Regions from separate parts of the Brevibacillus ruminantium genome, predicted to be linked through region 1. Evidence: riboswitches for the same ligand, from Rfam matches in the RefSeq annotation. Region 1 holds a riboswitch; each other region holds the start of a gene.

Region 1 (7,422 bases):
AGCTATTGGAGACTGGGCCTTCCTTTTCCGCAGAATTGGCTCTTGATCGAAGACAACTTCCGTGTCAGAAAGCGGAGAACATAAGAAAAAAGCGTACAGTCCGCTCGAGTCTGTACGCTTTTTTTCTCTATGCAAAACATGGTATGATGTTGGCAAAAGAACGAGGAGGGAGATCATGGGAGAGTGCAGACTGAACCACAGTACCGAGGATGTCCAGAGTAAGCTCGTCGAGCAGACCCCTTATTTGCCCCCGGCCCTGGCGCAGCAACTGAGCGGGCTGTTGGATAAAACACTGACACAGGAGACGTTGAATGAACTGTTTCACCTGTTAAAAAAGTACGATCTGGCTTCGCCGGAAGAACGCTTGGTCCGCGAAGAGAAGATGTACAAGCTGTTTGCATAAGAAAGTGTGATCTATTCGATCCGTTTACGCCCGGCGAATCCATCGGTGAGACTATGATAGTGCATGATCCGCGGCTCCCCGGCTCTCCAACAGAGCAGCACTTCTTCCCCGTTGATAACGGACGGAAAGTCAAACAGGCCGATGTCGATATCTTTGACCTGGATACCTTTTTCCATCAACTGGCTGATGTGAAGTTGTGATTCCAAATCCATAAACTCCAGGCGGCATTCCAGTGTAAACACCGCTTGCTCGTCCTGGGGTTGTTGTTTTTTCACTTGCTGTAATTCTTCATACATGCTATAAAAGCGGCGTTTTGTCTCCTGTAAAAAGGAGAGTTCCTCGCGTACATACGGGAGCAATTGATTTGCTTCATCAAGAGTGAAATATTTTTTGGACAAACATAACACCTCCTCCCACCATTATACAAGGATGCGGACAGGGAGGAAATGGAAGAGTTGTCCGCAGTGTGCGGCAACCGGGAAGGAGCAGCCATGGACGACAAACTGTACTACCAGGACGCCTATTTGCAGAGTTTTGAGGCAGAGATTGTCAAGCGCGGTGCGGAAGAGAATGGACAACCTTATGTGGTGCTGACGCAGACCGCGTTTTACCCGACGGGCGGGGGTCAGCCATGCGATCTGGGGACCCTCGGTAATCGACAGGTTACGGATGTGGAGGAGGTCGCGGGGGAGATCAGGCATCGCTTGGATGCACCGATCGCGGAAGACGTAACAAAGGTTGCCGGACAGATTGATTGGGAGCGCCGTTTTGATCTGATGCAGCAGCATGCAGGTCAGCATATTTTGTCAGCATCCTTTATCGAAATCGCAGGAGCGCAGACCGTCGCCTTTCACCTGGGACGCGAGCATGTGACGATTGATGTAGAGCTGGATACACTGGCAGCGGAGCTGGCGGAGAGGGTTGAGCGATTGGCCAATCAGATCGTGATGGAAAACCGCCCGATTGAAGCGCGGTTTGTCACAGAAGAAGAGCTGGCGCAGTTGCCCCTCACCAAACAACCGACCGTAACGGAAAATATCCGGGTCGTGATGATCAAAGACTTTGATTACAACCCCTGTGGCGGTACACATCCGCATACAACCGGCGAAGTGGGGCCAATCAAGATTATCGGTTGGGAGCGTCATCGCGGCAACATCCGCGTCCAGTTTGTCTGCGGTGCCCGAGCCTTTGCCGATTATTCACGAAAACAAAAGCTGCTGCAGGACTTGATGAGATTACTGGGGACCAGTGAGTCAGAGGCATGTGAAGTGTTGGGGCGTCTACTGACTGAAAAAGAAGCTTTGAAAGAGGCTTTGCAGCAAAAGGAAATGGAATTGCTCAGTCTGGAAGCCGAACGCTTGCGAAAAGAGTCTGAAGGGCTGGGAGGTAATCTGCGGCTGGTTCTGACTTCTTTTGCGGGGCGCAGTATGCAAGAGCTTCAACAGTTGGCGCGAGCAATCACTTCCCAGGATGCAAAGGCCATCGTTTTGTTTGCGACAACTGGTGAAAAGCTTCAGCTTGTCTTTGCTCGCGGTACAGACGTTACAGTGGAGATGAATCAGTTGGTCAAGGAAACCCTGCCGCTAATCGATGGAAAAGGCGGTGGAAGTCCGTCCATGGCGCAAGGAGGCGGTGCTGCTACGCTGCCGGTCGATGATCTCCTTTCCCATGCACGTGGGCTTCTTCTGGCAAAAATAGAGGGATAACATACGTTGTTTTCCATAAAATGGACAAATGAATGAGGAGGGGACGATTACGATGACTTCATGGAATCCGGGCGATCATGTTCGTGTGGGCCACAAAACGGGCGAGTACATTACGGAAGTGGTCGAAAATCACGGTGAAAAATTATTGGTAAAAGTTATGGCCGTGACGAAATATCCAACGCAAGGTGATTTGCACAATCCGCTGGAAGTTGATGTGCCGCTGTTTCACCAGAGACCAGCGCTCTCTTATCTGGAAAAAATCATGGTTCCCACACAGACCGTGATGGGTTACAACGGCGCTTTGCCTGATTACAAGGAGTCGGTAAAGGTGACGTTGGAGCGGGAAATGGAAAAGCTGCGAAAGACGACAAAATGGGCCGAGCGTTGTCTGGTCGAACTGGAGATTTTGTACAAGGAAACCTTTACAAACGCAAAATAGCGTGATAGTGTAGAAATCGAACCAAATAATGACGTTCAATACCAAACGGGAGCCGGGCGAAATCGGCTGAGATTGTAACGAATGCGTTACTGACCGTTGAACCTGAACTGGGTCATGCCAGCGGAGGAAGAGGTATCAGCTCATCAGCGAGAAGGTCGATGTCATGTGTTCTCTAGCAGTCACGACATCACCCCATGCAGATCAGCAACCACAACCATCCGAGGCGGATGGTTTTTTTTATCCGCCCCGGATGTACCGTATAAATACGGCTTCTTCCGTCTGTTGTCTCATGATACAGGTGGAAGCGGCCGTTTTTTTATGACGTCTCGTTTGAACAAACCATCAAGTGCGCTGAGGAGGGAGAATATGCAGGTCCAGTTAAATGGCAAGGGAACGGAGCTGGCTGACACGATACAGAATGTGCGTGAATTGCTGCTGTCCTACCAGTTGCAAGAAAAAATCGTCATTGTAGAGCGAAACGGCGAGATCGTGGATCGCTCCCGCTATGAAGAAACACCGGTTATGGATGGAGACAGAATTGAAATTGTACACTTTGTCGGTGGAGGATGATCAAGATGGATACATGGAAAATTGGACCGTATGAATTTCGCTCGCGCCTGCTTCTGGGTACGGGAAAATTTCCCGATCTGGAGCTGCAAGGCAAGGCCGTGGCTGCTTCAGAAGCGGAAATATTGACATTTGCCATACGTCGTTTAAATTTGGAAAACCCGCATGAACCAAACTTTCTGGAACAGTTGGACTTGAAACAGTTTACGCTGCTGCCTAATACAGCAGGAGCATACACGGCAGAGGAGGCGGTACGGATTGCACGATTGGCAAAAGCATCAGGTCTGTGCGACATGATCAAGGTCGAAGTAATCGGCGATCCGAAAACACTGCTGCCGGACCCTATCGGTACGCTGGAAGCCTCCCGAATTCTCGTCGAAGAGGGATTCATCGTCCTGACTTACACCAATGATGATCCGATTTTAGCAAGACATTTGCAGGAAGTAGGCGTACATGCCGTCATGCCGGGAGCTTCCCCGATCGGTTCTGGTCAGGGCATCATCAATGCAAACAACCTCCGGTTTATCATCGAGGACGCCAAGGTGCCGGTCATCATTGATGCGGGCATCGGTTCCCCGGCTGATTGTGCGCTGGCCATGGAGCTTGGCGCAGATGGCGTCCTGCTCAACACAGCCGTGGCTCTCGCCGATGATCCTGTACTGATGGCGGAAGCGATGAAACTGGGAGTCGAGGCAGGCAGAAAAGGCTTCCTGGCCGGTAGAATTCCGAAAAAGCGCTATGCTTCAGCGAGCAGTCCTCTGGAAGGCATGATTGAATAAAGTCGCAGCGACGAACACGCATTATGAGAACACCACCTGGATATAGGAGCACGAGCAAGAAGAAGAGGAGTGTGTCAACATGTCAACCTTTACGCAGCGTCTGCGTAAGAAAGTAGACCCGATCTGGGAGCGGACGCATCGTCACCCCTTTGTGACTGGTCTTGGCGACGGAAGCCTTCCCGTCCAATCTTTCCGCTTCTACATGAAGCAGGATTACGTCTATTTGATCGAATACGCCAAAATGTTCGCCATCGCCAGTACAAAGGCGACGGATTTGGCGACCAGTTCTCGCTTTGCATCTCTACAGGAGGCCACGCTTCATTTTGAAATGGATCTTCATCGGCAATACGCGGCGCGGTTCGGGATCACACGTGAAGAGCTGGAGCAAACCAAGCCCTCGTTTGTCATGCTGGCGTACACCAGCTACATGCTGAAAGTAGCTCACCAGGGCTCGCTTGCCGATCTGGTAAGTGCGGTTCTCCCGTGTGCCTGGAGCTATTGGGAAATCGGGAAACGGCTGGCGATGATCGAAGGCGCGATTGAGCATGAATGGTACGGGGATTGGGTGCGCACCTACAGCTCGGAGGAATTCGGTGAGCTGGCGCAATGGTTGATCGATCTGATGGACCAACTGGCCGAGGGCAAAACGGAAGCTGAGCTGGCTATACTGGAGGAGCATTTCTTGAATACCTCGCGCATGGAATATCTGTTCTGGGAGATGGCTTACACGGAGGAAGAGTGGCCGTGCGAGAGAAACTAGCATTTTCGCAAGTCAGTTTTTCCTATGGAGATCAGCCTATCTTGGATAGGTTTGGCTTGGAGATCCAAAAAGGTGAGCTGGTAAGTCTGATCGGGCCGAGCGGGATCGGGAAGAGTACGCTTTTTCAACTGGCAGCCGGCCTGCTTCAGCCCGAGCACGGTGTCATCCGTCTTGATGGACAGCCAGCGACAAAACGGCTGGGGCAGGTTGGCTACATGCCCCAGCGGGATCTGCTCCTGGCCTGGCGGACTGTGGCTGAAAATGCGGGTTTACCGCTGGAAATACAAGGATTTTCACAACGAGCGATCCGTGAGCGTGTCGAGCAAGAACTGCCGAGGTTTGGCCTTGCTGAATGGAAAGATGCGTACCCGGAGGAACTTTCCGGAGGGATGCGACAACGCGTCTCCTTTATGCGGGCCTTGTTGACGGGAGCTGATTTGCTCCTGTTGGATGAGCCTTTCAGTGCGCTGGACGGGATCACACGGATGGAGATGCAGGAGTGGCTCCACTCGATGTGGCAGCAAACAGGCAGTACGATGCTGTTGATTACCCATGACATCGACGAGGCAATCCTGTTGGCAGACAGGGTGGTTGTCCTTTTGGGTGCCCCCATTCGCCAGCCGGTGGAGCTTCGAGTCGCCGTTCCGCGGCCCAGATCCATGAGCAGCCGAAACGATCCTGCCTTTCACGCATTGCGGGAGGAAATCTGGCAGCTTTTGCGCAGCTCTGCCCATGCCGTCGGGGAAAGGAGGGGGGGCTGATGTCATCATTTCGGAAGGGACTGATGTTTTTGCTTTCCCTCCTCGGGCTATTGCTCGTCTGGGAAACAGCGTGCCGAATCCTTGATGTCCCCGCATTTATTTTGCCGCCGCCAAGCGCTGTATTTCAATCCCTGTGGAATCTGCGCGAGCAACTGTTGGGGCTCCATCTCTGGGCGACGTTAAAAGAGGTGCTGCTCGGTCTTTCTGCGTCAGTCTTGTTTGGAATTTCGCTGGCGCTGGTGATGACGTTGAGCAAGAGCGCAGAGCGTCTGATCTACCCGTATATCGTGATTTCACAGACGATTCCGATCATCGCGCTGTCACCGGTCTTTATCCTTTGGTTCGGATATGATCTGACGGGAAAGATCGCCGTTACGATTCTCTTTACATTTTTCCCGATTGTCGTCAGTACCTTCGACGGTTTGCGGGCGTGCGACCGGGAGATGACCAACCTTCTCCGCACGATGGGAGCAAGCAGGTGGCAGCTTTTCCGCAAGCTGCAATTGCCGGCCAGCCTCCCCCATTTTTTTAGCGGGCTGAAGGTAGCCGCTACGTACAGTGTATCCGGTGCGACCATCGGGGAGTGGCTGGGGGCAAGCGAAGGTCTTGGCTATTTTGGGCGCCGGGCTTCGGGCAATTTTCAGGCACCCGCCTTGTTTGCATCCGTGCTGCTTCTCTCGCTGTTGGGCATGCTGTTGTTTTGGTTGGCAGGGCGATTGGAGCTTCGGTTTGCCCCCCATAAACGAAAAAGAAAAAATAGATGATCAGGTAGGAGAAAACCATGAAAAAATGGACGAAGATGCTTCTTATTCTCAGTCTGACAGCTGGCCTCGCAGCCTGCGGTACACAGTCAGAACATCCAGCAGGACAGGAGGGCAAGAGCCCATCATCCCCTGGTGGCAAAGAGCCGACTGAACTGACGCTGGTGCTTGACTGGTATCCCAATGCCGTACACTCTTTTCTCTACGCAGCAGAGGAGCAGGGTTACTTCCGGGACGAAAATCTGAAAGTCCACCTCCAGATGCCGTCGGATGCGAATGATCCGCTGCGGATGGTCGGAGCGGGCAAAGTCGATATGGCGATCAGCTACCAAACGCAGATGGTGCAGGCCCGCTCGGAAGATATCCAGGTGGTATCGATCGCCGCCTTGGTGAGACATCCGCTGAATGTGATCATGACGCGGAAAGACAGCGGATTGGATACGCCGGAGAAGCTGGCAGGAAAGAATATCGGGTACCCATCTGTACCACTTGATGAGGCGGTCGTTCGTACGGTTGTCAGACAAACGGGTGCAGATGATTCCGGCCTTGCTTTTACGGATATCGGCTTTGATATCATCCCGGCATTAACTGCGAAAAAAGTGGATGCGGTCGTCGGCGGCTATATCAACCATGAGCAGGTCATTCTGGAAAAACACGGTGTGCCTGTCAACGTGATCAAGCCAAGTGATTTTGGCGTACCGGATTATTACGAGCTGGTCATCGCGACCAGTGATGAGACGTTGACTCAAAAGAAAGACGCTTTAGCAGCCTTTCTCCGCGCTGCGGCCAAGGGTCAGGCATATGTGAAGGAACACAAGAAAGAGGTATTGACTTCGCTTTTGGCCAAGCAGGCAAAAGAATTCCCATTGGAAGAGGATGTAGAGGAGAAAAGTCTCGATATCCTTTTGCCTCTGATGGATGCAGGCAGTGAACCTTTTGGCAGTCAGTCTGCGGAATCGTGGCAGAAGCTGATCGATTGGATGCTGGAAGAGAAGCTGATATCCAAGGAAATCAAAGCAGAAGAGGTTATGGCAAATCTAACAAAATAGTGGCAAAGCGCAAAACTCTCCGTTGGGGAGTTTTGTTTTGTCTGGAAGCGTTATAGTATATAAAGAAGAAGGTAGAGTGTTGGAAATTTAGACAAGGAGAAGACTCATGAGCAATAATAAAAACCGGAGCAACAAACTGGTCATTCTCGCTTTTGTCGCTACCGTCGTATTATCAGGGGCGTCAATCGCAATTTTTA
Region 2 (7,422 bases), 750 kb from region 1:
TGGTGAAATAGTCCACGCCTTGCTCCGCCTGCTCGATCAAGGTATCCCGGTAGATTTCCCAGGTCAGCTCCTCCGCTTTTCCGTTTACCTTTTCCAGCGCCTGATAGATCGGAACGGTTCCGACAGGGACTGGGCTGTTGCGGATGATCCATTCACGAGTGGTGTGGATATGCTTTCCGGTCGACAAATCCATGATGGTATCTGCGCCCCAGCGAGTGGCCCACATCATTTTTTCCACTTCTTCCGCGATCGAAGAAGTGACGGCTGATGTCCCGATGTTGGCATTCACCTTGACGTGGAAATTCCGCCCGATGATCATCGGCTCTGCCTCGGGGTGATTGACGTTCAGAGGCAGGATGGCACGTCCACTGGCGATTTCATCTCGCACAAATTCGGGAGAAACGCCTTCTCGGATGGCGATGAACTCCATCTCCGGCGTAATGATCCCGCGACGGGCATAATGGAGCTGGGTGACGATTTTCCCTGATTTGGCCCGATGCGGTTTGCGGCTGCCTCGGGGAAAGATCGGGATGGCCGTTGCCCCGCGCTGCTCCTCGGAGTGGAAGCCGTCATCGGCCGGTTGAACTGCGCGGCCTGTATACGGCTCTGTGTCCCCGCGCTCAGCGATCCAGCCTTCGCGCAGAGCGGGAAGACCCTTTTCGATATCAGCCTGATAGTCCGCTGTTGTATATTCACCGCTGGTGTCATAGACCTGGATGGGGGGATTGGGAACTTCGCCGGTTACACCCTGCGAAGGCTGGAGCGAGATTTCCCGCATCGGTACTCGAATGTCCGGTCTGCTGCCGGTCAGATGCACCTTTCGGCTGCCGGGAAATGGTTGTACGGCGGTTAAAGTGAGGGGAGAAGCTTGTGGTGTAGACATGAAAAAACCTCCTTGTCATGGTTGCACGTGGCGTAAACCCTGAGGGAGGCGGAAGAAAAAACGCGTCCAATGACGAAAGGAAACGCCGCAGGAATATCCTGCGACGCCAGACGCGAGAGTGGAAAGGACGTTAAATGCTCGCGAAAATGCGAGTCCTTTCAAGTCATATAGACAAATTCCTCCGCTGGCATTACCCAGTTCAGGTTCAACGGTCGACGACAGAATAGCCGTCCTCTCAGCCTGGTTCCCCAAGCTCCCGTGCGTGTATTTTGATTTGATACAACAACATCATACCATCATTTGGGTTTTATTCAAGCCCCTGACTATTTTTTGTTCTGTATCAGACCGATACCAAGGCCGACAGGGTCTACCAGATAGGCCAAGTAAAATTCATCAAACTCCATCTTCTCCCGTACGATTTTGGCTCCGTGCTCCACCGCGCGGGCGAGTGATTCGTCGATAGAATCGACCTCAATCGTAACGCGTATCCCATGAGGATAATCAGCGGGTCCCAGTGAAATGCCGCCGTCAATCCCCGGCTTCTCATCTCCTCCGGTCGTGACGGTGCGATAATCCCAGTGAGGCTCCCCAATTTTCCAGCCAAACACAGATGAATAAAAGGCAGCAGCTTGCTCTGGATGCTGACTGTTTAATTCGAACAATACGACTCTTGCCATTGTAACGTTCCTCCCCATGAAATACGTACGTCAATGATTTCTTCACCTTTTTACCAATTCCTGCTGGGCTGCCATCCATCCGATCACAATTGAGATGGAAGTAAAGGGAAAGAGGGAGGAGCAACAGACCGTTTACAATCATCGTGAAAACGGTTATACGCTCATTTGTCACTACCGTTGAAACCGCAGGCGATAGGGGAAACTTCCCTCGTCCCGATCTAACGACAAAAGAAAAGCGATCAGCGATGAATCGCCTGATGAGCTTTCGCTTCATCTTCGGGCTTCACATAGATTTCGTAGGTAAAAAGCTCAGAACGCGGCGGCAGGGTGTTGGAGGCATGCTGCCATACATTCCCCAAAGGGGATTTGGTCCGGAAGCTTACGCCGTGCTGCTGCAGTTTGGCTGCGACCCGGGCGTATGCTTCATGTCCGATGGCGATATAGACCAAACATTTGTGGCTCGAAAAGAAACGGGAGAACCATCTCATTCTGCGATCTCTCCTTTCCGATTCAGCTCCTTTTCTGACAATACGAATTTCTCACAAAATGGTTTCGGAAAGCGGACGATCACCTCTTCCGTTTCTTCCGGGAGAAATGATAGGATAGAAGAACAACAGTGAATCAACCACTAAGCCAAACCAGTGGACCAAACAATGACAGCACGCGATCACGGTCGTTTCTATGAAAAACCAGCGGGATCGTATTTCGTAGAATCGCCTTGTGATCAATGAGAGAGGAGCGGTTACGAATGAGTCAGCCATCCGAGCTTCTGCCGCAAGTCATGCATGCAGCTGCACCGATGTTGTCAGACGGCATGAACGCGGAGAACGCCAGCGACTTTTGCCAGATGCTGGTCGATATGATTAATGAGTTTGACACCAATCTGGACGAAGAGCATCAGGTGGCCATGCGGCTGGTCTCCTTCGGTCAGACCATTACCTTTCACGTGACCCATCTTGGCTACTGCAATCCCAGTCTGATCCGATTTTACGGCACCCTGGAAAACGGATCGCTGGTGGAATTGATACAGCATGTCTCGCAAATCAGCTTCTTGCTTATGGCAGTCAAGCGAGTCAATCCGATCGAACCGAAAAAACCAATTGGATTTATCTCCAAATAGGGAACCTCATCATGGGGTTCCCTTTTGCTTCCTTGAGCGGAAAAACCGAGAAAAGCGGAGCAAACCCTGCTCATTTGCAGTAAAATCCTGATCATCTCGCAGAGCCATTTGCAAAAAAACGAAAAAACGGCTGAATTTCAGGGGCTATCCCGAATTGCCGCATTCGATGAGTTCCAGTTCTTGTGATAAAATAAAGGTAATTCAAAAACGGAAAGGATCAGGATACCAATGGTTCCGTATAGGAGCGTATGGAAACGTTATGATCTCTCCTACACATAGCGTCGTAGCATGTCGATCGTCACATCGGCGACTCAACCTGCTGCGAAAGTGAGGAAAAACGTATGGAACGCTGTCTGTATGTCAGAAGTTCCTCCGTGGTCGGTGGGTCGCTGAGGCCAAAACCGAAGACATTGCGAGGAAACCATGATGAGGAGAGCAAAACCGTTACGAAAACAGGTAGCTCAGATTAGTTTGATTTTGTTTGGAGCGTGTTTGTTAGCATTTGCGTATTACCATATCAACTTCCAGAATCACTTGTCGGAAGGCGGATTCGTGGGTTTGGCCCTGCTTGCCAAATACGGATTCAATTTTCCGCCGGCGGTAACGATGCTGGTCCTGGATATCCCGCTGTTTATCATGGCGTGGATGCTCAAAGGACGCCAGTTCATCTGGAACACAATTCTTGCGTCACTCGCTTTTTCAGGCTTTTATGAATTGTTTGAAAGATTTTCGCCAGTTGTCATAGATTTGGGCAACCATATGTTGGCGGCCTCGATTCTCTCCGGCTTGTTGACCGGTCTGGCAACCGGCATTATCCTTCGATTCGGCGCCGCTACGGGCGGTGACGACATCATGTCCGTCCTGCTGAGCAAATACACCGGTCTGTCGATCGGGACGATCTTTCTTTTGCTGGACTGCATGGTGCTGGCGCTGTCATTCCTGTATTTGCCTATGGGAGAAGTCTTCTATACAGTGATCGCAGTTGTGATTGCCAGCCGGGTCATTACCTGGACAGTGGGCAAGTCGGCGATGGCAGAAGAAGAAGAGACGGTTGCCGGACATGGACATGTGGAAGGCGCCCGCTCATCTCTCTGAGTTCCTCTCTTAAAAGGGACGAGAATGAAGACAGGTCCATCTTGCGCTTGCAAATGAACAGCAAACATATAGGGATGAAAAACCGGAGGTAATCTGACTCGCGGTTTTTCTTTTTTTCAGTGAAGGGGGCATCTGCCTACATGCCTCTTTCTTTTGGTGTAAAATAAGAGGAGCGAAAGATGGAAAAGAAACCGCGTAACAGGAGGAGAGATGGTCATGATTGATTTGCAAAAGATCACCCATACTTGGGAGCGTGTAAAAGAGCAAAAACCGCTCGTACATAATATCACCAATGTGGTTGTGACCAATTTTACTGCCAATGGTTTATTGGCATTGGGAGCCTCTCCCGTCATGGCCTACGCAAAGGAAGAGGTAGCCGACATGGCGAAGCTGGCCGGCGTTTTGGTGCTGAATATCGGAACGCTGAATCAGCAAGAGGTAGAGGCCATGATCATCGCCGGTCAGGCGGCAAACGCGAACCAGGTTCCGGTGGTGTTTGACCCCGTTGGCGCTGGAGCCACCGCTTATCGAACGGAAACAGCGCGAAGAATTCTCCAAGAGGTGGACGTCACGCTTCTGCGCGGAAATGCGGCAGAAATTGCGCACGTATTCGGAGAGACCTGGGAAATCAAAGGTGTGGACGCAGGTGAAGATGGTTCGGACCAAGAAAAAATTACGCTTGCTCACAAAACAGCCAAACACTTTCAGACCCATGTGGTGATCACAGGGAAAGAAGATATCGTCTCGGATGGAAGTCAAACCTGCCTGGTGAAAAACGGCCACCCGCTGTTGACGCAGGTGACGGGAACTGGCTGCCTGCTTTCATCGATCATCGGGGCATTTCTGGCTGTGGAAAAAAACGTGCTGCTGGCTGGCGCTTCTGCATTGGTTACCTATGGAGTGGCGGCGCAAATCGCTGCTGAAAAAACGCGGCAACAAGGGCCGGGCAGCTTTCAGATCGAGCTTTTGAATCAACTGGCCATGGTAACAAAAGAAGACATTTTGCGAGATGGGGATGTAACACTTCTCTAATGGATCTGTTCGTTGACTGCCTTGATGCTGAAAAAAGTTTGTTAAATAATCCCTCTTGAAAAATAGCTATTTCTATGTTAGAATCTAGTTTGTTAGTGAGAATTGGATAGAAGATGTTTCTTCTGGATGGATGTCCGAGTGGCCGAAGGAGCACGATTGGAAATCGTGTAGACGGGGATGACTCGTCTCGTGGGTTCAAATCCCACTCCATCCGCCAGAAAAAGCTTGCGGTCGTGGCGGAATTGGCAGACGCGCTAGATTCAGGTTCTAGTGGTGGCAACACCGTGGAGGTTCAAGTCCTCTCGACCGCACCATACATTTTTATGTATGGTGCATTTTGCTTTCAATAGGCATTCTGACAATCGGGAAGTGGCTCAGCTTGGTAGAGCGCTTGGTTCGGGACCAAGAGGTCGCAGGTTCAAATCCTGTCTTCCCGACCATTTCACTTTTCATCGATGTTCTTCATGCAGACAGGCTTGATCCTTGTGCTTGCGGGTGTAGTTCAATGGTAGAACTCCAGCCTTCCAAGCTGGTCGCGTGGGTTCGATTCCCATCACCCGCTCCATTTTGCAAAAGTTGCCCAGCGATGCCGGATCGGCGTGCTGGGTTTTTTGATAACCTAACGCTACATTTAGATCGCTCCCCCATGAACAGGCGTCGATATAAAAAGCGTATCAACCACAGATTCGGTTGATACGCTTTTTTACATGTTTGCAGAGGGCGGAATCTTCCTGAGGTGCTTCTGTCCCGAAGGATGATCGGCGGCACGGCGAGCAGGTTTCCGCTTGATCTGAGGGACGATAATGGCCATCAAAATAATACATACACCTGCCCATTGAGCCGCAGTAACTTGTTCGTGAAGCACGAAGCTGGAGAGCAGAACTACAGTCGGCAGCTCGGCTGCACTGAGAATAGTGGCAAGGCCATTGCCGAGACGAGGGACACCGATCGCCAGACAGAGAATCGGGATAACAGATCCGAAGCAGCCGACGAGCAGCGCGTAAGGGAGCAGGCCTTCCCAAATTCGGCCATTCACGAGAAAAGCAGGCGGATAGACCAGGGAAAGCAATAGGGCTGCAAGACTGATGGAAATCGCGCTGCGGAGATAGGGATTCATCCCGGGCTTAATGCGGCCGCTGAAAAAAATAACCGCAGCAAATGTCGCACCGGAGAGCAATCCTGCTCCCAGTCCAAAGAGACTCACCGATTTTAGGCTGCTCGTATCCAGTCCGCTAGCAAAAACGGTCCCGATGGCCAACAACACAAGAGAAGCCCATTTTTCTGGAGTCGGCCACGTACGGTCAGCCACCGATTCGATCAAGACACCGATCCATGTAAATTGAAAGAGCAGGACGATGGCCAGTGAAGCAGACAGGCTGTTAACTGCTTGATGATAAAAAAAGCTGGTGGAAGCCATCATGATGCTGACAGGAAGCAGCAGGATGACGTAGCGCCAGCGAAAGCGCTCCTTGGAAATAAAAAAAGCGACTGCTGACATGATCAGTCCGCCGAATAGAAGTTGACTGGCACTTAATTCTTTTGGGGTAAAGCCTGCCTGAAAGGCGGCTTTCATAATAATAGAAAGAACCCCGTAGCTTACAGCTCCCGCAAGAACAAGAAGCACGTATCTCCAGTATGACATGGCTGAACTTCCTTCTTTCTGACTAAACAAATTCTACCCGAACTATTGTACTACGGATTGATTTTGGTTACAATAATAGTTTTTGAACTCTTTCACTCGCTAACGAACTGCATTGCTGCCTCGCTGCCAGGATGGCGTCGGTGTGGGTAGGGGAGTGTCTGGTGTGCTTATTCACTGTGTAAATAGATAGATCGCTGCAGGCTCTTCGTTTACACTGAAGAGAGAAAAATGTTCATGGCAAGGCAAGATGTCTGATTGCAAGCGGGGGACTGGGGTAATGAAGCAGGGAGTGTTATATGCAGTGGCCGCCTACCTCATGTGGGGAACGCTGCCGCTGTACTGGAAGGTCTTTGAAAAGATGGGCGCATGGGAGATATTGGCCCATCGTATTTTTTGGTCGGCTGTGTTTGTCGTCGTGTTATTGTATGTTACAAAAAAGCTGAAAGAGTTAAAGAGAGCGGTAACGGACAAAAAGACGTGGGTCTTGCTGTTCCTCAGCTCATTGATTATCAGCGGCAACTGGTTCATCTTCATCTGGGCCGTAAACAACGGACATGTCCTGGAGACGAGCCTTGGGTATTATATGAATCCGTTGATAAGTGTTTTATTCGGGGTCCTTTTTCTGCGAGAACGGCTGAGAGCGGGCCAGTGGATTGCGATTGCTCTTGCCGGCATCGGGGTTGCTGTCATGACGATCAATTACGGAAAAATGCCGTGGGTCGCCATCATGCTCGCACTCACCTTTGCCTTGTACGGTCTGGCGAAGAAAACAGTCCGTCTCGACTCGATGCTCAGCCTTGCCTGGGAAACCTTGTTCGTTGCGCCGATTGCGCTTGCATATCTGTTCACTCTGCAAGTGAACGGCCAGGAAACGGTCTTTTCGCTGGAGGGCTGGCAAATCATCCTGTTGACACTGGCGGGAGTAGCAACGGCCCTGCCGCTGTATTGGTTCGCGCAGGCAGCCAAGATATTG
Region 3 (7,422 bases), 1.9 Mb from region 1:
TCGCCGAGTCAGAGGGCAAGAGAGGCAAAGGAATTTTTCCTGTAGCGGCAGAGTATTCTACCGATCTTCACTCGATCGGACAGTATCTGCAAGACGGGAAGCGCCATCTGTTCGAAACCGTCCTGACGGTCCGGAAATCTGAGGTTGACGTGACCATATCGGTTGATCCGCATAATCTGGATGGCCTGCAATACCTCGATGGAAAAGGGATGGATGAGATCCGTGCGCGGGTAGTGGAAGGGGCGCTGCTGGCTCATACCGATGGCGGCGTACCTAATCTGGTAGTGGAAATTCCGCGCCTGACAGCGTATCATTTTGGTGAGTTGGTCTATTTTTTTGAAAAGGCCTGTGCGATCAGCGGATACCTGCTGGGGGTCAATCCCTTTGATCAGCCTGGGGTGGATGCCTACAAGATGAATATGTTTGCTTTGCTGGGCCGCCCCGGTTTTGAAAAATTAAAAGCGGAATTGGAAGCGAGAATTCGTGGAAACCACAAAATCCTACCTGACTGTAAAAGAAACATCTGAATACCTGGAGCTGCCCGTCACATTTATTCTTGAAAAAATTCGGGAAGGACGCATCCGTGCTGTTCACAACGGAGAGGAGTATCTCATCAACAAAGAACAATTCCAGCATTATCTGGAGCAGATGCGAAAGCTGAGGGAATTCGAGGAAGCCGAAAAGCACGAACCTGTCCCGGAGAGCTACGATGTCAAGGATGAAGATTAACCGGTTCTTGTCAGACAGCAATGCAGAGGAATATACTGAAGAGGTAAATGAATAGATCGAAAAGTAACTGGGGGAGTCCATCATGCTGGGCTGAGAGGACGGAAGCTGTGACCCGTCGACCCTTTGCACCTGATCCAGATCATGCTGGCGAAGGGAAGTGGCTGCACGCAGACAGATGGTTGTCTGCCGGTGCTTTGGGATGCTTTTTCAATGCCCGCCTTTTCCTGCTGGAGAGGGTGGGCTTTTCTATTGGATAGAAGGAGAGGAAGAGACGTGACGGACTGTTTACTGGTAGGGGGAGGCATTATCGGCTTGAGCCTGGCTTACGAATTGTCCCGTAGAGGTATGACAGTTACCTTGGTGGAGCAAGGCGATTGGGGAGGGCAGGCATCCTCGGCAGCAGCCGGAATGCTGGCACCACTCAAAGAGTTTTCCAAGCCTGGGGACATGCTCGAACTGGGAGTCGCCTCGCTTCGGCTCTACCCGGAGTGGGTGAGTGCGCTGCAGGAGGTGTCGGGAGCTGACGTGCAGGCGACGCCATCCGGTGTGCTCACGGTTGCCCTTACGGAAGAAGAAACTGCTTCCATGGAAAAAAAATACAGATGGCAAAAGGAAGCAGGCTATAACGTTCAGTGGATGAGCGCAAGAGAGATGCAAGAGCTGGAGCCGCTGATCACGGAACACGCGATGGCGGGAATCTATTCACGGGAAGAAGGTCATATCAATAACCGTTTGCTGCTGGCCGCATTGGTGCTGGCCTGCCGAAATCAGGGGGTGAAGCTGCTGTCGGGCTGTGTCGTAACCGGCATGGCTACCGAAGGGACTCGTGTTGTCGGGGTGCAAACGGCTGCTGGAAAACTGCTGGCATCGCATACCGTGATTACTTCAGGGGCATGGGCTGGAATCATGGCGGGCTGGCTCCAATGCCCGGTGCCCATCAGACCGGTCCGCGGGCAGGTAGCGGCTGTCTCCTCCATCGGCTTCCCTTTGCAAACCGTCATTTTCGGAACGACCGGGTATATCACGCCCAAACGGGACGGAAAAATTGTCTTGGGAGCAACAGAGGATGAAGCGGGATTTCAGCGGGAAGTCACGTTAAGCGGACTTACCCATATCGTAAATGGCGTGCGGCCGTATGTGCCCGCGTTGCAAACGGCTGCTTTTCTCGAGGCTTGGGCAGGTTTGCGTCCCGCTACCGCAGACGGCAAGCCGCTGCTGGGCCCTGTTCCCGGATGGCAAGGCATCTCGATCGCTGCTGGACATTTTCGCAACGGGATCTTGCTCTCCCCGATCACGGCAAAAGTGATGGCCGATTATCTGGAGAGCGGACAGGCAGAGCCGCTGGCCTCCTTTTCGCCGGCCCGGTTCGTCCAATCGCCGGCAGCGATCTGAAAAGGACCCGGAAAATAGGCTAGACCTCTTCGGAAAATAGACACCTCCCCATCCACTGCCGTATATGGTAATAAAGAAACACGAGAGGGGAGGAGTTCTTCGATGGAAGAGTCAAACAAGGAGTTGTTTCATGTTGATCAAGAAGCGATCAGCATGATCAGGGATATTCGCCATACCGTTCAGAATGTCTGTCAGGAACACGCTCGGCAAAGGGTGAGGATTGAAGCACTGGACGGGCAGGTGTACGAGGGGGAAATCGTCGACTGGGATGACCAGAATGTTTATGTCGAGATTGAAGAAGAAGTGGATGATTGGGAAGAGTATGAGCCTGATCTTGCCCCTGTTTCGTGGTCTCCCTATGGTTCGGCCAGCCCGTTTGGTTCGGCTTCTCCCAATATGCAGGCTCCTTTTACAGCCGTAAGTCCATTTTCGACCGGTCCAAATGTACGGCCCTATCCAGGTCCCGGCGGTTTTCCAGGCCCTGGCGGATATCCAGGTCCCGGCGGTTTTCCAGGCCCTGGTGGATATCCAGGCCCCGGTGGATTTCCCCATACGGCAGTATCCCCCGAGAGTACGACCCGTCCTTCCACTTTACCGTCGTATCCGTCGTATCCGTCATTTCCATTTCCACAACCGCAAACCCAGCCCTATTGCGTACCGTGCGTGCCGCTGGTAGCTCCACTGCAGCAGGTTAGTCCTGCGGAAACGGAAAAGAAACCGACGAAAGTAAGCCCGGCGGAAACTGTGCGTCCCTTTCCGCCTTATCCCTACCCGCCGTATCCGCCTGTAGCCCCATTCCCGCCATATCCACCATTGCGGCCGCTGCCAGTACCTCCACCGCCACTGCCACCGCCGCCGCCGCTCGTGCCGCCGTATTGCTCCTCGGAGTTCCAGCCTCGGCGTTGTCGAAAAAAAGTCATACCCTTGGCGCTCTTTTCCCTATTGTCGATTGTGCTGATATAGGGAGGGTGTTTGCCCTCGATTGCAAAAGCCTCACCCGGTAAAGCGGTGCTGGGGCTTCTTTGCGTTTTCCCTGCTTTTCCAAGGTTGATGAGTACAACCCTGGTATTTGTCGCACACTAATGTAACCACAACTGGGAAAAACGGAAAAGCAGAAAGGAAGGGATTGGAGTGAAAACCATTCAAAGCAGTCTGGAAGGGACGAGAGCAACGTATGGATATTTCCGCGAATCTCTGGAGCCCGACGGATTTACCCTCTCCAACTGGGACTATAATGGCGGTTTTCTGGATAAAAAGCTGGACGATGAAGGCATGGTATATCTGCGAATACCCGTGCAGGTGCAAGAAGGCGAACTGGATGGAGCCGATGCTTGGCTGGAAATGGGAACTCCATTTGTCCTGAAGCACGTCTATCAACAGGATGTGGAAGAAGATATCGGATATATTTCCGCTGTAGGCTCCGCAGCGATGAACCAATTCCAGGAGCCTGTCGACAAGGACGGCGAAGTAGAAGACTACTGGCTGCGCAAGGCGGAAGCCATCATACGGGATTTGGAGAACAGATTTGAATAACAACCGGAGCAGACCAACGGGCCGCAGAACTTAGTGGCCCGTTTTTCTATGGAATGCGATGATCACTGCTCTTGTCCGCATAGCAAGATGAGAGAAGGTAAGGTAAAATGGCAGTAGATGGGAAAGCATGACTTGTAAACAGGGAGTGTGGAAAACCATGTCGTGGTATCATACCCTGCTCACCTGGTACTGGCGTCTCAGGAAGCCTCTGACACTGGGGGTCCGCATCATTGTGACAGACCGTGAAAAAGGCGTTCTGTTGGTTCGTCACACCTATGTGAAGGGATGGTACCTTCCAGGGGGAGGAGTAGAGAAGGGAGAATCGTTCGAGGATGCCGCCAGGCGAGAGCTGTGGGAGGAGTGTCGGGTAGAGACGATGGGCCTGTCATTGTGCCATCTCTACTACAGTGAACGAGAAGGGAAACGGGATTACATCGCCCTTTTTCATGTGGAGCACTATCTGCTGCATCAGCGACCAGAACCTGATTCGGAAGTGGCTGAAATGCGCTTTTTTTCCTGGAATGAATTGCCCGAGGATATCACACCGGCGACCCTTCGAAGAATACAGGAATTTTCTCAAAAGCAATATCTCACAGATCGCTGGTAAGTCTCACGGAGAACCATGCATCCTGTGAGTAGCTATGGTATAGTGAATGCAGTTCATCTCAAAAAGCCTCGCGAAAAAGAGGCTTTTTGTCCTAAGGAAAAGCGAGGGTGGAGTCACCATGAAAATAGCTACCGTACTGCGTAATGACGACTACACGAGGGAGGTTTGCGGGCAGCTTCGGGAAAAGCTCCTGCAGCCGGGAAGCCCATATCGTTTCGTGGAACGGCCAGAAGAACAGCCGGACATGGTACTGTCCATCGGAGGGGATGGAACGCTCCTGGAAGCCGTCCATCAATACGGCTTTGCCCCGGCGTATGTCGGCATTCACACGGGTCATTTGGGATTTTATGCGGATTGGCATCCAGACGAGCTCGATTCTTTTGTTCAAGTGCTAAGGGAGCAGCCAGAGCCGTATCTGGCGGAATATCCGACCGTGCAGTGTCAGATCCATACCCGGGACGGACAAACCTTTGACAAATGGGCATTAAATGAATTAGTGATTCGCAACGCTTCGCTCTCCACGCTGGTCGCCTGCGTCTACATAAACGGGGATGAGTTTGAGACTTTTCGCGGAGACGGTCTGATCGTCTCGTCACCTTCGGGCAGTACGGCTTACAACAAGGCCGTCAATGGAGCACTGGTGCATCCGTCGATTGAGGCCATACAGCTTTCCGAGATCGCGTCGATCAACAATCAGGCGTACCGGACCGTGAACAGCTCGCTGGTCCTCCCCTGTCACCATGAGGTGGAGCTCATCGTCATGAACCCGGAAATCATGATTGGACTGGACCGGGAGCAGGCGGTCTGGAAAAATGTTCGATCGATTTCCTGCCGCGTCGGGAGTCAGAAAGTGAAATTTGCCCGTTATAAAAAGCTGACCTTCTGGAGTCGCGTCCGCAAGTCGTTTATCACAGGATAACCAAATACGGTCAGAAGAGAGTGGGGGAGTGAGAAATGAGAAGAATCGGAAAGATCGGCAGCATTTATCGTCATCCGGTCAAGGCGATGCGAGGGGAGCAGCTGCAAACGAGCAAAGTGGATGCCTTTGGACTGTATGGAGACAGGAGCCATGCTTTTCTGGATGAGTCGCGCAACGGAAAGTACCTGAGTGCTGATATCCTGCCAGCGCTTCTCGGGTACTCGGCCAAGCTGTTGGGGGATTCAGGCGAAGAGGCCTATCCTGAAGTGAGAATCACGGCACCAGATGGAGATGAATACGAGTGGGGAGACGCACTTTTCGCGTCGGTTGCCCGCACTGCCAATCGTCAAATCACCCCTCTGCGCAGCACACCTCAGGAAGGCGGGAAAAACTGGGAGGATCATATCCTGCTGGTGACAGACGCTTCTCTGCGAGAGCTTGCCCGATTGATCGGTTGGGAGAGCATTGACCCGCGAAGATTTCGCGGCAATCTGGTCATTGTGCTGGATGAAGATGTGCCTTTTGCCGAGGACGAATGGCTGGGCAAACAATTGCAGGTGAATGATATTGTCCTACAGGTAAATAAGCATTGCGAGCGCTGCAATTATGTCAATATTGACCCCGATACCCTGGAGCTGCACCCTGCTGTTTTGAAGACCTGTGTGAAAAGGCATGACAACCATTTCGGAGTGTATGCATCCGTAGTACGACAAGGGCAGGTCTCGGAAGGAGACGGGGTATTCCTGCTGGAAACGAAAGGATGAGGATGGCGAGTATGAGTCCGCTGGAGCGTGTTCAACACTATGTAAACCAGTATGATCCAACTATAAAAGCAATGCTTTTTGAAGAGAAGCTGCAAACCTCCGAAGAAGCAGCCCAGGCGCTTGGGGTCGATATCGGCCAGATCGCCAAATCCATCCTGTTTCGTTCAAGCGGCCGATACGGTTTGTTTGTTGCAGCAGGTGATGTGCGGATACACGCCAAACGGGTCAAGCAGTGCTTGGAAGGAGGACAGCCAAAAATGGCCTCCCCGGAAGAGGTCATCGAGGTAACCGGGTTTCAGGTAGGGGCGGTCTGTCCATTTGCTTTACGTCAGGAAGTGCCGGTGTTCGTCGATTCCTCTCTGGAACGCTTCCCGGTCGTCTATACCGCTGCCGGTATCGCTGAATCACTGCTGCCGGTTACGTTTCAGGCACTCGTCGCAATGACGGGCGCCCAAGTGGTGGACATGCAAACAGCTGAATAATCTGATTGTTTTCGAAAGGGGTCCCGTGAACGGGGCCCCTTCTTTGATAACGGAGTGCTTGGTAGACTTGACGCAGATTGGAATAGCCGTCTGCTATCGCTTGGGACAAATAGATGCTCCAGAGAGCTGCGGTTGCAACTGCATCATCGTAAGCATGATGTCGCCGGGATATCGGGATGTCATAGCAGAAGCAAAAAGCACCAGCCGCTCCGCTTATGCAGAGTGGGTCTGGTGCTGTTGTTGCTTCGCTTTTCGTTCGATGGCAAATCCGATGGCGCACATAATGGTGAGAAAAAGTCCGCTGACTAAAAATAGCTGCTCTACCCGCCATTTTCCCAGCCACAGAGCACCCATGCTGCTGGAGATCATGGAGAATACCGTAAACATCAGCATATGCAGTGCGTAAACCTTGCCGGTGTGAGAATCCACAGCTTTGGTCTGGATTGCAGTAACCGCTGGAATCCCGATCAGAGGTCCGCCTATGCCGGCAATTCCCGCCGCCAGGAAGGCAAGCCAGTGAAAGGAGGGGCCCATCGTTAACAAGAGAAAGCCAATGGCCTGCACGAGCCATCCGAACAGGACGATCAGCAGATGTCTTTGATAATGAAGCCGCGCCATGTACAAACTGCCAAACAGGTTCCCCACCCCGTACGAGCCGATCAGGACGGCTAACACGCTGCCATCGCCCTGCCCCATCCCGTTTGCCAAAAAGGGAAATCCGACATTCCAGCACACCTGCCAGACGAGAAAGCCCGAGTTGCTGAAAAGCAAAATAATAAAAAGCAGGCGTTTACTGCGCAGTTCCTGGATGCCGGAGCCAATGTCTCGGAAATACTGCCCGGCAGTTAGCCTACCAGCTTCTAGCGTCTGACTGCGCGGAATTCTTCCCAAGGCATAGAGAAAACAGGCAGACAGCAAGTAAGTAAAGGCATTGATAAAAAACAGGCTGGACAGAGGAAGCCAGGCAGCAGCCACGCCGATTGTCATGGGAGCGGC

The links. A riboswitch is a leader RNA that binds a small molecule or an ion and turns the genes downstream of it on or off. The one in region 1 is predicted to bind thiamine pyrophosphate.
Region 2: another riboswitch for thiamine pyrophosphate. It lies ahead of thiC (phosphomethylpyrimidine synthase ThiC); the one in region 1 lies ahead of thiS (sulfur carrier protein ThiS).
Region 3: another riboswitch for thiamine pyrophosphate. It lies ahead of thiO (glycine oxidase ThiO); the one in region 1 lies ahead of thiS (sulfur carrier protein ThiS).

The regions. Positions count from the first base shown of each region.
Region 1 covers NZ_CP098755.1:2,695,643-2,703,064, forward strand. The annotation lists gene NDK47_RS13320 (glycoside hydrolase family 18 protein) at 1-84, shown strand, start outside; gene NDK47_RS13325 (hypothetical protein) at 176-403, shown strand; gene NDK47_RS13330 (DUF2203 domain-containing protein) at 415-801, opposite strand; gene NDK47_RS13335 (alanyl-tRNA editing protein) at 850-2,109, shown strand; gene kapB (kinase-associated lipoprotein KapB) at 2,162-2,548, shown strand; TPP riboswitch at 2,584-2,694, shown strand; gene thiS (sulfur carrier protein ThiS) at 2,915-3,118, shown strand; gene NDK47_RS13350 (thiazole synthase) at 3,124-3,894, shown strand; gene tenA (thiaminase II) at 3,974-4,654, shown strand; gene NDK47_RS13360 (ABC transporter ATP-binding protein) at 4,639-5,415, shown strand; gene NDK47_RS13365 (ABC transporter permease) at 5,415-6,179, shown strand; gene NDK47_RS13370 (ABC transporter substrate-binding protein) at 6,197-7,225, shown strand.
Region 2 covers NZ_CP098755.1:1,944,251-1,951,672, forward strand. The annotation lists gene thiC (phosphomethylpyrimidine synthase ThiC) at 1-883, opposite strand, end outside; TPP riboswitch at 1,043-1,152, opposite strand; gene NDK47_RS09470 (VOC family protein) at 1,207-1,560, opposite strand; gene NDK47_RS09475 (hypothetical protein) at 1,800-2,048, opposite strand; gene NDK47_RS09480 (DUF6173 family protein) at 2,309-2,680, shown strand; gene NDK47_RS09485 (YitT family protein) at 3,104-3,775, shown strand; gene thiM (hydroxyethylthiazole kinase) at 3,995-4,807, shown strand; tRNA gene NDK47_RS09495 (tRNA-Ser) at 4,932-5,024, shown strand; tRNA gene NDK47_RS09500 (tRNA-Leu) at 5,035-5,121, shown strand; tRNA gene NDK47_RS09505 (tRNA-Pro) at 5,171-5,247, shown strand; tRNA gene NDK47_RS09510 (tRNA-Gly) at 5,299-5,372, shown strand; gene NDK47_RS09515 (EamA family transporter) at 5,511-6,449, opposite strand; gene rarD (EamA family transporter RarD) at 6,727-7,422, shown strand, end outside.
Region 3 covers NZ_CP098755.1:4,562,689-4,570,110, reverse strand. The annotation lists gene NDK47_RS22540 (glucose-6-phosphate isomerase) at 1-527, shown strand, start outside; gene NDK47_RS22535 (excisionase family DNA-binding protein) at 484-729, shown strand; TPP riboswitch at 789-902, shown strand; gene thiO (glycine oxidase ThiO) at 1,003-2,121, shown strand; gene NDK47_RS22525 (hypothetical protein) at 2,224-3,084, shown strand; gene NDK47_RS22520 (YugN family protein) at 3,253-3,654, shown strand; gene NDK47_RS22515 (NUDIX domain-containing protein) at 3,812-4,261, shown strand; gene NDK47_RS22510 (NAD kinase) at 4,380-5,180, shown strand; gene NDK47_RS22505 (MOSC domain-containing protein) at 5,216-5,944, shown strand; gene NDK47_RS22500 (YbaK/EbsC family protein) at 5,956-6,426, shown strand; gene NDK47_RS22495 (MFS transporter) at 6,640-7,422, opposite strand, start outside.